3 regions of the Bacillus sp. THAF10 genome follow, and region 1 is predicted to be linked to each of the others. Evidence: riboswitches for the same ligand, from Rfam matches in the RefSeq annotation. Region 1 holds a riboswitch; each other region holds the start of a gene.

Evidence for each region. Region 1 has a riboswitch for S-adenosylmethionine ahead of FIU87_RS04820 (methionine ABC transporter ATP-binding protein). Riboswitches for the same ligand answer to the same signal wherever they lie in the genome.
Region 2: it holds a riboswitch for S-adenosylmethionine, as region 1 does, so the genes downstream of both, mtnW (2,3-diketo-5-methylthiopentyl-1-phosphate enolase) here and FIU87_RS04820 (methionine ABC transporter ATP-binding protein) in region 1, are expected to answer to the same signal.
Region 3: it holds a riboswitch for S-adenosylmethionine, as region 1 does, so the genes downstream of both, FIU87_RS17285 (methionine ABC transporter ATP-binding protein) here and FIU87_RS04820 (methionine ABC transporter ATP-binding protein) in region 1, are expected to answer to the same signal.

The regions. Positions count from the first base shown of each region.
Region 1 is NZ_CP045403.1:896,348-900,560, forward strand. Features, by position in the region: gene FIU87_RS04810 (MetQ/NlpA family ABC transporter substrate-binding protein) at 1-628, opposite strand, end outside; gene FIU87_RS04815 (methionine ABC transporter permease) at 644-1,294, opposite strand; gene FIU87_RS04820 (methionine ABC transporter ATP-binding protein) at 1,284-2,315, opposite strand; SAM riboswitch class I at 2,405-2,508, opposite strand; SAM riboswitch class I at 2,685-2,788, opposite strand; gene FIU87_RS04825 (hypothetical protein) at 2,982-3,587, shown strand; gene FIU87_RS04830 (hypothetical protein) at 3,602-4,213, shown strand, end outside.
Region 2 is NZ_CP045403.1:1,398,765-1,402,977, reverse strand. Features, by position in the region: gene FIU87_RS07395 (methylthioribulose 1-phosphate dehydratase) at 1-168, opposite strand, end outside; gene FIU87_RS07390 (2-hydroxy-3-keto-5-methylthiopentenyl-1-phosphate phosphatase) at 165-830, opposite strand; gene mtnW (2,3-diketo-5-methylthiopentyl-1-phosphate enolase) at 827-2,071, opposite strand; SAM riboswitch class I at 2,149-2,251, opposite strand; gene FIU87_RS07380 (pyridoxal phosphate-dependent aminotransferase) at 2,330-3,502, opposite strand; gene FIU87_RS07375 (carbon-nitrogen family hydrolase) at 3,603-4,213, shown strand, end outside.
Region 3 is NZ_CP045403.1:3,336,153-3,340,365, reverse strand. Features, by position in the region: gene FIU87_RS17300 (MFS transporter) at 1-458, shown strand, start outside; gene FIU87_RS17295 (hypothetical protein) at 579-914, shown strand; gene FIU87_RS17290 (diacylglycerol/lipid kinase family protein) at 972-1,862, shown strand; SAM riboswitch class I at 1,944-2,060, shown strand; gene FIU87_RS17285 (methionine ABC transporter ATP-binding protein) at 2,162-3,187, shown strand; gene FIU87_RS17280 (methionine ABC transporter permease) at 3,180-3,836, shown strand; gene FIU87_RS17275 (MetQ/NlpA family ABC transporter substrate-binding protein) at 3,856-4,213, shown strand, end outside.

The DNA of each region.
Region 1 (4,213 bases):
GGAAAATAGAATCTTTAATTGGATTGAAGCCTGCGTCTACGGCAATTCCGTTATTGATGATAGAAGCATCCACATCAGCCAGTACGCGCGGTGTTTGGCCCGCAACGACAGGAACAATCTCGAGGTTCTTTGGATTTTCTACGATTTTGTCTAAGGAGCCATTGCCGTCAAAGTCCTCCGGCAGGGTGATAAGGCCGGCATCCTGTAAGAGTAGGAAGGCTCTTCCCATATTTGTTGCTTCATTAGGCACCGCAATTTTTCCGCCCTCCGGAATGTCCTCCACCTTTTCATGTTTTTCAGAGTATAGACCGAGTGGGGCAATAACAGTGGTCGCAATTGGTGATAAGTCTAAGTCGTGCTCTTTAATAAATGCTTCAAAATAAGAGATGGTCTGAAATGCGTTTGCATCAATTTCCTTCTGTGCAAGGGCAAGGTTTGGCTGCACATAGTCATTAAAAGTGACAATTTCGATATTAATTCCTTCCTTTTCTGCTTTTTCAGCTACAAAGTCCCAAATTCTTGTGTCAGTACCACTTACGCCAATTTTTACTGTTTTCTCATCATCTGAGCAGCCTGCCGCTACCAGTAGTAATAAAAATAATCCTGCAAAACCTAGTAATTTTTTCATGATGTCTTTCTCTCCTTATCGTCTTCTAATTTTTTTTGATAAAATATTTCCGGAACTCTGAACACCCTGTACCAATACCACAAGGATGGCGACGGTGATTAACATCGTTACTTCGTCAAATTGCTGGTAGCCATAGGTAATGGCAAGATCACCAAGGCCACCCCCGCCAACAGCCCCTGCCATGGCGGATGCCCCAATAAGTCCAATGGTGGCGATCGTGATGGCTAAGACGAGGGAGCTTAATGCTTCTGGTAGCAAAAATTTGAAAATGATTTGCCTTGGTGTCGCCCCCATTGCTTCTGCTGCTTCCAAAACACCTGGCTCCACCTCGAGAAGTGAGTTTTCTACGAGTCTTGCAAAATATGGCGCTGCGTAAAAAATTAAAGGTACAGTTGCTGCTGCGGTCCCGATCGAGGTACCAACAAGCAATCTGGTAATCGGAATGATGGCAACAAGTAAAATGATGAACGGTATCGAGCGAAATACGTTTATGACAGGATTTATTAGGTTAAATAGGTAAGTATTTTCTAAAATATGTCCTTTTCTTGAAACCACTAGGAGCACACCAAGCGGCAAGCCCAGTAGGACGGAGAACAGTAAGGAGAAGCTTACCATCGATACTGTTTCAAGTAAGGCATCAATAATCTGATCTGGTCTAACTCGCATGTGCGTTCACCTCTTTCACTAGAACTTTTTCTTGTTGGATGTAAAATAGGGCTCTTTTTATTTCAGATGGCTCTCCTTTTAACTCCACGATCAAATTACCAAATGGAATTCCTTGAAGCTCTGTTATGTTACCGAAGAGCACATTGACGTCGACTTTAAATTTCTTGGCCACCTGAGACAAAAAGGGCTGGCCAGTGGAGGCACCAACAAAGTTAATGCGATAAACTCCTTGATGGTCATCTTTGTTGCTTACGAGCTCTAGAATCGATTTTGGCAGCTTGTCATTTAAGACGGAGCTGACAAAGTTGCGTGCTGTTTCTGTTTGTGGGTTAGAAAATAAATCAAATACTGTTCCATGCTCAATGATTTTTCCTTTTTCAATAACAGCGACTTTATCACAAATGTCGCGGATGACGGACATTTCATGCGTAATCATGAGAACGGTAATTTTGTAGTCCTTGTTTATTTTTTTCAAAAGCTCTAGGATGGAGCTTGTTGTTTGTGGATCAAGAGCGGAGGTTGCTTCGTCACAAAGCAGGACAGAAGGCCTTGTGGCAAGGGCTCTGGCGATACCAACACGTTGTTTTTGTCCGCCTGATAACTGATCAGGGTAATTGTCTTTTTTATCAGCAAGCCCGACAAATTCGAGTAGCTCCTTCACTCTTTCTTTTATTTCTGCCTTATTTGTACCACTAATGATTAAGGGCATTGCAACATTTTCATACACGGTTTTCGAGTTTAGAAGATTGAAATGTTGAAAGACCATGCCGATTTTTCGCTTGGCTTCGCGAATTTTTTTCGGGGAAAGCTGGGTTAAATCTACTCCGCCTATCAAAACCCTTCCTGAAGTCGGACGCTCAAGCAGGTTCACGCAACGAATGAGCGAGCTTTTGCCGGCTCCACTAAAACCGATGACACCGTAAATTTCTCCTTCTTCAATGTTGAGGTCAATACCATCAAGGGCATGAACCTCCTTATCACCACTTTTGTATACCTTTTTAACATCTTTAAATGAGATCATGCTGGGTGCTTCCTCCGTTTCTTGAAAAAATATAAAAAATACCCTTTTCTTGAAAAGACAAGAAAAGGGCATTGGGGGATCGATGCTCTTTCTTATCTTTCAAGCGAATTGCTTGATGGAATTGGCACAGTGCTCATGTAAGCCTGTTGCCGAGGTTTCATAGGGCCATTCCCTCCACCTCTCTGGATAAGAAAACAATTATAAAGTTGTTATACGTCGCTTATGACTTCCTAAGGGCGACCTTGAGCCTCCTCGGCTTTGCCTGCGGGGTCTCAAGATTGTGAAAAGATGCATTCGTCTATTACAAAAACAAAAAACCTCTTCCTACATAGATAAGAAGAGGTTTTTAGTCCGGGTGAACTTTTGCTCTTCTTATCTTTCAAGCGAATCGCTTGATGGAATTGGCACAGTGCTTATGCAAGCCTGTTGCCGAGGTTTCACAGGGCCGTTCCCTCCACCTCTCTGGATAAGAAAAAAGTTTTATTTGATTGATGCTTAGTTTAGTATGGTTTTTTTTGAGTGTCAATAGGTTTTTTTACAATAAATGATTGTGTAAACGCTTACGTCCTTGCTGGGCTTATTATGAAAATATTTTGAAAAATGAAACCTATGGGTGTTCCAATTCGTCATATTTAATGGGGATATATGGCAAAGGAGAGAAGTGAGTTGAAGAAGTCTAGTATTGTAATTAGCATTAGTTTTCTAAGTTTTATTATGGTAGTGGTAGCATTAATTAATACATATAAAATCAATAAAGGCTATGCAGAGTACCATTCTGCAGCGGTACGGAATGATACCTCTCATTTTATAGCTAGCTTTGAAGATAACGATAGAATTTTTAAAGCTATTTTGAACGAGGGGACTCTTTCTCAAGAGCAACTCGCTCAGGTGAGAGAAAACGTCTATGTTCAAGTGCGATATTATGAGGATTACCACGGACTGGCGGTCCACTTAGACCGTTATCAACATGATGCGTATTCGATTGCAAGTGCTGCGTTTTTAACAGAAGCCGTGTTCAACAGACAGCAGGGGCAACTTGAAATAAAAACTAGGATGGATGTGGACGATACCTTTGTTAAAAAGGTGGAAATGTTGGTCTTATTTAATAGTAACTGCATAAAAGAGCTTCATAGACGGACACAGCATTTGGAGCTAAATGAGGAAGGCAGTGCTGAGATTAGCATCACAGATGATTTTTGGATTGATATTTTACGAGGATTAAATCGCTTATCTTATGAAAAGCAAAGTGATCTACAGATGCTACTAAATTAAAGGGAGGTGCTTAGATGAAGTGGATGCTCCTTATTTGTGTGTTTTTGGTAAGTGGTTGTAGCTATAATATGAGTGTTGCGACGCTCAGTGAACAAGGAGAAATTGCAAAGTCTCATTTAGAAGGATTAGGCTATTCGATTGTTTCCTTTGAAGAGGAAGGGGAAATAGAGTTTAAACGGAACTTTGTCAATGTGATGCCCAATGACCAATTGCTAAGTGTGCAATACGGGGAATTAGATGATTATTTGGATGAAGTGATGGCTACTGTTCACTTTTTAGTCAGTGGTCATCCGTTAGATGATCAATATAAAAAAGGGAAAAGTCATGCAACCGTATTTCTGATTGAGAACAAGGTTGTTGGTGGGTGGTCCTTTCCGTATTCGGATGAAGCGTTAGCAGGTGCACCATATTCACTGGATGGAAAAACGAGAGAAGAAGTTCATGGCAGCAATGAAAAGTGGCTGGCGAAAAAAGAGAACGCCCAAAAGCTTCAGCCAGTAAAGGTAGAGAAGCGCACAGACGCTGGGTATGAAACGGTGAAAATAGTGGAAGCGGCCACAGAACTTCAACGATTGGAAGATTTCTTTGCAAATAGGTTCGGGGAAAGTAAAGTGAAAGTGGAGATG
Region 2 (4,213 bases), 500 kb from region 1:
CACTGTTCGTTTCCGTTTATCCTTCCCGCTTGAAGATACCAAAAAACGTAAGGGGTCATCTGATACCTTGATTGACAAATTTCCACTTGTACCCATAAACCAATCTCTTTGGGCAAGCTCTGCTTTTACCTCACTAAGCTCATTCCATTTTTGAATGAAGGTGCTCATGCCCTCACCTCGCTCTTTTTAAGGATTTCCATCACATCAAAAAACGTTTCAAAGCTAGAAAAAGGAATGCCCAAGTTTTTGCATTTGTCTGCTAGAAAGTCTCTGGCAATTACTTGATCTGCAAGCCTTGCAGCCTCTAAGTCTGTAATCGAATCGCCGATTACAATGATACGGTCATTTTCCTTACATAGACTTCTTATGATAGTTGGCTTACAGCACCCACAATCGTTTTCACAACTATTATCACAGGTGTGCGGCCAAACGATGCTAATTTGATTTTGTGAGAAATCAGAGCTGTTACAATAGATGTCCTCACTACTGATATAGCTGGCTAAAATGGGTTCTACAAAAAAATCGATTCCACCTGAGACAACGTACAAAGGAATATTCTTTTCCTTTGCATAAGAAACAAATTCAGCAAAGCCTTCTCTTATTTCCGCATGTTTCATAATAAAATTCTTAATGTCCTGTTTCTTAGAGGAAGGCAGTAAAGCAAACATCTTGCCAACTCCCTCTTTTATGGAGACTTCTTGGGCTAACACTTGATTCTTAATACCGTCCCATTCTGGGGGAGCAAACTCTTTCATAATGGCAATAATATTGTCACTGTTAGTAATTGTCCCATCAAAGTCACAAAAAATGATTGGTTGCTTGGTTGTCATTGTGCGACCTCAACATTACCCCATTGTTCAAGGGCAATTTTCAATTCCTCATGAGTAGAGGCATAGTTTTCTAACAGCTCACCAGCTAACACCGCTTCTACAGCTTGACGGAATGCTTTTCCTCCTGAAGCTGCACCAAGCTTATGTCCATGAATTCCTCCGCCTGCATTTATAATGGCATCCTTCCCAAAGTCTTGATATAAAAGAGGTACAAGACCCGGATGGATTCCTGCAGATGGTACTGGAATTGTCTTTTTCACATGTGCCTCCTCCAAGGTTAGGGCATCACGAATTCCTAAAGCCTGTTCTTTCGGTAGTGCGACACTTCCATATGGGGACGGAAATAACGAAAAATCTGCACCTGCGTACCTCAAAAGCTTTCCTAGTAGCAATTCATTTGAAATTCCATAAAATTCAGATGGAGTAAGGGCCCCACTTACAGCAGGATGAGCCATGATTGGAATAGAAATTTCCTTTTCCTCTACAAGCGCTTGTAGAGTGTCTAAACCATAGGAAAAAACATTAAACAAAAGTGCATCTGCCCCAAGCTCAGCTGCGCGCTTTGCTTTTTCTTTTAACTCAAATGTTCTACCGGTTAAATTAACGGCGTATCTTGCCCTGTGACCTGTTTCTTCGTAAACTTCCTCAAGCGCAATTTTCCCTTCTGTTATTCTTTTTTCAAATGGAGTGAAGTCGTTTTCAAAAAGAATCTCATCATCCTTAATAAAATCTACTCCTCCTTTTGCTTGCTCCTTTAACTGGTGGATAAGATAGTTCATATCTCTGCCAATGACACCTTTAAAAATACTCATGACAAACGGCCGATGAAAAACGCCAGTTAATTCTCTAAGACCAGTAATGCCAAGCTTTGGCCCTGGAAATGCTTGTTTTAGTTGCTCGTTAAACGTTAAGTCTATCAGCTTTATCTCCCCATCCAAGGAAAGCTTTCCGAAAACTGTCGTTAGAATTGCTGGAAGATCATTACTAAAGTTCCAAGCAGGGTAAGCAATTTGGATAATTCCTCTCGTGATGTTCTTATGCAAATAGCTGTTAACGACTTCGCTCGGTTCTAGCTCTTTTACACTTACCACTTTTCCTTTATGTTTTTTTAATTGTTCTTTTTCAAGCTGCGGTAAATCGGTCCAAGATCCGATTGTTAAGCCAAGCGCGATACCTTCTGCCTTTTTTTCAAGGTTTCCTTTATGATCATGAATCAGGTAAGTTGCGATTATTTCACTCATGTTCTTCATCCTTTCAACATGCTCTATAAAAAACAAAAAACCCCTTCGCTAAAGAAGAGGTTAGGTTATCTAACATCCTCTTATCTATCAGCGATTTGCTGCAAGAATTAGCACCGTGCTTGTAAAAAGTCGGTTGCCGGGTTTCATAGGGCTAGTCCCTCCACCTGCTCTTGATAAGATTGAATTAGGTTTTGATCATTTTTTTATAAAATCTAGTTGCGATTATGCCATCATTTCACGTGGATGTCAACAGAAATTTCAGAATATCTTCAACTCTCTGATTCTTTTTATTGCTTCTTTCAGCCTTTCCTCTTCTGTAAGCAATCCCACTCGGACGTACCCTTCTCCGTACTTCCCAAATCCAACTCCAGGTGCAACTACAACATGCGCCTCATGTAAAAGCTTGTCTGCAAAGGTAACAGATGTGTACCCATCAGGAACCTTTAACCAAGCGAAAAAAGATCCCTTAGGAGCTGTAACTTCCCAACCAAGTTGTTGAAGACCTTCGATTAGGATATTTCTTCTTTTCTCATACAAATTCACTAAATCCATCACACATTTTTGTGAATCTAATAGCGCTGTTGCTGCCGCCTCTTGAACTGCTCCAAATAAACTCACATAAAGGTGATCTTGCAAAAGATTTATGCTTGAAATAACATTTTCGTTTCCAATTGCGAAACCTACACGCCACCCTGCCATATTAAAAGTTTTAGATAGTGTATAGATTTCAATCCCCACTTCTTTTGCACCTTCTGTTTGTAAAAAGCTAATTGGCTTTTCTCCATCAAAGCCTATGGCACCATAAGCAAAATCATGAACCACACAAATATTATGCTTGGTGGCAAGCTCCACAGTTTGTTCAAAGAATTGTTTGTTCGCAACCGCTCCTGTTGGATTGTTTGGATAGTTAAGAAACATGAGTTTTGCTTTTTCTAAAACATCTGCCTCTAACTCTTCATAGTTTGGTAAAAAATGATATACTTCTTGTAACGGCATATATTCCATTTTTGCCTTTGCAAGCGCGACACCAGACCAATAATCAGGATAACCTGGGTCAGGAACAAGGACGGTATCCCCTTCATTTAACAAGCATAAAGGGATTTCCACTAGGCCTGCTTTCCCCCCAAAAAGAACTGCCACTTCCTTTTCTGGATCAAGATCCACGTCATATTCCCTTTTGTAGAATGACGCGATGGCTTCTTTCAAAAATGAGTGCCCTCTAAACGGGGAATATTTATGGTGATGTGGCTTTTGAACAGCGTTCTGTAAGGAGTTTACAATATGTTCAGGCGTTGGCTGGTCAGGATTTCCCTGTCCTAGATTAATAACATCATGACCCTGAGCCATTACTTTTCCCACTTTTTTCACTAAAGAGGCAAAAAACTGTACCGGAAGGGAATCTAAAAGTTCAGATTGTTGGAAATTCTTCATTTAGTCCACCTACTTAAAAAATTCTTGAAATCCTAGTCACAAATCATATATTGTTAGAATCAACTTGTAAAGCATTTTTTTCTATAAGGGAGGAAAGATTATGAGCTGGAAAATTGCTTGTATTCAATTTGATATAGCTTTTGGAGATCCTGAAAAAAACATTGATAAAGTGTGTGAATTAATAAAGAAAGCTGGGGAAGAACACCCTGATATAATCGTGCTTCCTGAGCTATGGTCGACAGGCTATGATTTAGAACGACTTGATAAAATAGCGGACTCTGGTGGTTTCGTAACAACAAAGTTACTCAAATCAGCTGCAAAAGAAGTTGGTGCACATATTGTTGGGGGCTCTGTTGCCAAAAAAACAAATAAGGGAATTTATAATACGATGTTAACAGTAAATAAAGACGGAGAAGTGGTCGGAGAATATAGCAAGCTTCACTTGTTCAGACTCATGGATGAACACCACTTTTTACAACCCGGAAAAACAGACGGGCTTTTTGAGCTAGATGGCGAAGCTTGTGCAGGCTTCATCTGCTATGATATAAGATTTCCTGAATGGATTCGCGCCCATACAACGAAACAGGCAAAAGCGATTTTCGTCGTTGCAGAATGGCCACTTGCGCGCGTGGAACACTGGCGAACGTTACTAATTGCACGAGCAATTGAAAATCAATGTTATGTGATTGCTTGCAACCGTTCAGGCGCAGA
Region 3 (4,213 bases), 1.6 Mb from region 1:
GCCAGGCTGTTACTGCAGTTGCCATGATTATTGGACCTGCAGTCGTAAGAAGGGTAGGAGAAATGCGAGCGGTTGTTATTTTGCAAGTACTGTCGCTTCCGTTTATGCTCATCACTGCTTTCACTCAAGTTTTTTGGCTAGCTGCACTTGGCTTTTTATTTAGGCAAGCCTTAATGAATGCGGCCAATCCAATCATTTCCTCCATGATGATGGACAAAGTGGATAACTCTTTAAAAGGTTTTGCTAATTCCATGAATCAAATGGTGTTTTCACTAGGTTGGGCAAGTATGGGGCCGGTTTCAATGGGCATTGTCTTAGTTTATGGGGAATATTGGGGATATTCGATTGTTTTCTCCATTACAGCTGTTCTTTATTTGACAAGCTCTATCTTCTTTTATTTGATGTTTAGGGAAAAATCGACGGTAAGTATAGCAAAAGCCGTTGTTAAGACATCATAGACTGACATATTTCTTGGGAAATGAAGAACAATTATCGGAAATTATCGGTAATTGTTCTTGTTATTTTAAAGGGTTTTTCTTTTGCGAAGAGGAATATTTCTTATAAAGGGGGTGGTTGGTGTGGTAAAAGAAATTCTGGAAATGTTTCTAAAAAGAGCGATGGCAAAATCGCATTTAATGGAAATTTTACCGTATTACAATGTCTGCTGCTGCCTGATTGTAGATGGAGAGAAGTTCATTTTTTCTGTTACCAAAAACCAATTACAGCTAGAAATAAAGCCAGTCTCCATTGACGTTAGTATTGAAGGATCGCGGGAAGAGGTCGTGAAAATGCTTAACGGAACTAAGATGAGGGATCTCAAGAGTCTCCAGTTTAAGGGGTCGTTTAGACAATATCTGCTGATGGATTCATTGTTTACCTTAGTAAACAAGCCAGTGCAAAAAGGCGTGAGCTAAAAAGGATAACCTACTGCTTATAGAGAATATAAAGGGTAGAAAAAGAGAAAATAGGCGGTGGGTTTTTTGTATTTTTTTATTGTCAACAAGATCTCAGGTAATGGAAGAGGTCTTAAGGTTTGGACAAAAATAGAGAAGTTAATGAAAGAAAAAAGGGTAGATTTTCTTGTAGAATATACAGAAAAGCAAGGACATGCTAAGGAAATCATTGGAAAACTAAAAAAAGAGGTTTCAGCTGTTGTGGTAATTGGCGGAGATGGAACGATTCATGAGGTCATAAATGGTTTAGTATATAAAAATATTCCTCTGGGCGTAATTCCATCAGGATCGGGAAATGATTATGCAAGAAGTATGAACATTCCCTTTGCACCTCATAAAGCATTAGAGCGCATCCTTACCTTTGAAGCTAAAAAGATAGATATTGGGAAGGCTGGAGATAGATATTTTCTATCCATAGCTGGGATGGGGTTTGATGGAAAGGTAGCAGAGGTAACAAATGCATCCTCATCAAAAAGCTTCTTAAATAAAATTCGCCTTGGAAGTTTAGCATATATCGTAAATATTTTTAAAGTTCTATTTACCTATCAACCTTCTGATGTTGTAGTTAACATAGACGGCAATGAAAGGATTTATAAAGATGTATGGCTCATTGCCATGGCGAACCTGCCTTATTATGGGGGCGGGTTAAAAATATGTCCAGAAGCGGATGCCCGCGATGGAAAGCTGGATATGTGTGTAGTTTCTGGGATCAGTCGCTTTGAGCTTTTGTTTGTATTTCCCCTAGTAATTAAAGGAGCACATGTAAAACATCGTCATGTTAGTATGACGAGGGGACAGAAAGTGTGTCTTAAACAAACAGGTAAAATGGTACTTCAGTGTGATGGAGAAATTATTAGCCACGAAAAATTCAAATTTAAAATAGAGGAAAAAGCACTAAATGTTTTATAGAAAGTTTTTAGTTGACAGTCTAATTATCACCATGATACGATAGCAATCGTTAATTCAAATTACCCAAACTTTATATTTTATCTCTTATCGAGAGTGGTGGAGGGACGTGCCCGATGAAACCCGGCAACCGTCAACAAGTAATTGTTGAAATGGTGCCAAGTCACACAAAGCGTTATTAATTGCTTTGGCAGATGAGAGGAAGGACCCTTTACATATAATCCTTTCTGCTCATTTGGCAGAAGGGATTTTTTAGTTTGGGGTACGCTAACTAGAGGACTATGAGAAAGCAGGTGTAGGTTTTGATATCACTTCAAGGAGTTACAAAGGTTTTTAAAACTAGAAACGGTCCCGTTACAGCCGTTGATAATATAGATCTATCCATTAATCAAGGAGAAATCTACGGAATCATTGGATATAGTGGAGCAGGAAAAAGTACCTTGATTAGAATGTTAAATGGATTAGAAACGCCAACTGATGGTGTAGTCGATGTTGCTGGAAGAAATTTCGGGAAAATTAAAGGCCCTGAGCTTCGTAAGGCACGCCAAGAAATCAGCATGATTTTTCAACACTTTAACCTATTATGGTCGAGAACAGTAAAAGAAAACATCGCCTTTCCCTTAGAGATTGCAGGTGTAGGACGTTCGGAACGAAATCGAAGAGTGGATGAATTAATTAAACTCGTTGGTTTAGAAGGTAGAGGAGATTCTTATCCATCTCAGTTAAGTGGAGGGCAAAAACAGCGGGTTGGAATTGCCAGAGCACTAGCGAACAATCCGAAAGTTCTCTTATGTGATGAAGCAACTTCTGCCTTAGATCCACAAACAACAGATTCTATTTTAGAGCTGCTTGTGGACATCAATAAACGATTGTCCTTAACGATTGTGTTAATCACTCACGAAATGCATGTTATTCGAAAAATTTGTCATCGTGTAGCAGTGATGGAAAATGGAAAGGTTGTTGAGCAAGGGGATGTTCTTCACGTATTCCGAAAACCAGAACAGGATATTACGAAACGTTTTGTCAAACAGGTAACAGAGCCTGAAGAAACACAAGAAACCATCGAGCATTTATTAGCAGAATATCCACGTGGGCAAGTGATTCAATTAACCTTTGTTGGGACTTCTGCCGAACAGCCGTTAATCACAAATTTGATACGTAAGTTTCCTATAGAAGTAAACATTGTGCAAGGGAAAATATCACAAACGCAAAATGGAGCATATGGTTCTTTATTTGTTCATTTAGATGGTGAGCAGGAAGAGCTTGAACGTGCCCTTGATTTTATTAAAGAGCAGCAAGTGGAGTTGGAGGTGATCACACATGCTTGAGCGGGTAAATTGGGACAAGATGTGGGATGCTACCGTTGAAACGCTTTATATGAGCAGTATCTCTGTTGTCGCTACGTTTGTTTTAGGAATCGTCCTTGGCTTACTGCTTTTTTTGACGGCTAAAGGAAACATATGGCAAAATCGTTTCATCAATGGTTTGGTCGCTGCTTTTGTTAATATATTTCGTTCTATTCCCTTTGTAATTTTAATCTTCTTATTGATTCCATTCACAAGAACGATTATGGGTACGATTATTGGGGCTAATGCAGCGCTGCCAGCTTTGATAATTGGTGCAGCACCTTTCTATGCAAGGATGGTAGAGATTGCTTTACGTGAAATAGATAAAGGTGTCATCGAAGCAGCTCGTTCCATGGGGGCAAAGACTACAGAAATCATTTGGAAAGTATTACTTCCGGAATCGATGCCAGCTTTAGTTTCGGGGATCACAGTTACAGCTATCGCGATTGTCAGTTACACTGCGATGGCAGGCATTATTGGAGCAGGTGGACTTGGAAACCTGGCCTTCTTGGATGGATTCCAACGTAATAATTGGGAAGTAACATTAGTATGTACCGTCATTATTTTAATTATCGTATTTATCATCCAATACATTGGTGATTTAATAACAAACAAATTAGACAAACGTTAACAGAAAGAGGGATGTACAGATGAAAAAGGTAATAAGTCTTTTTGCAGTCTCATTATTAATATTGGTTCTTGCTGCATGTGGAAATGGGGAAAAAGAAGGTGGCTCCAAGATAGAAGAAGGAAAATTAGTGATTGGTGCATCTAATGTACCTCACGCAGAAATTCTTGAAGAAGCAAAACCGTTACTTGAAGAAAAAGGAATCGAACTGGATATCCAAACATTTACCGATTATGTTATTCCAAATCAAACACTTCGTGATGGGGATATTGACGCAAACTTTTTCCAACACGAGCCATATTTAAAATCGCAAATTGAAGAAAATGACTACGATTTTGTAAGTGTAGGCGGCGTTCACATAGAGCCAATTGGTGTGTATT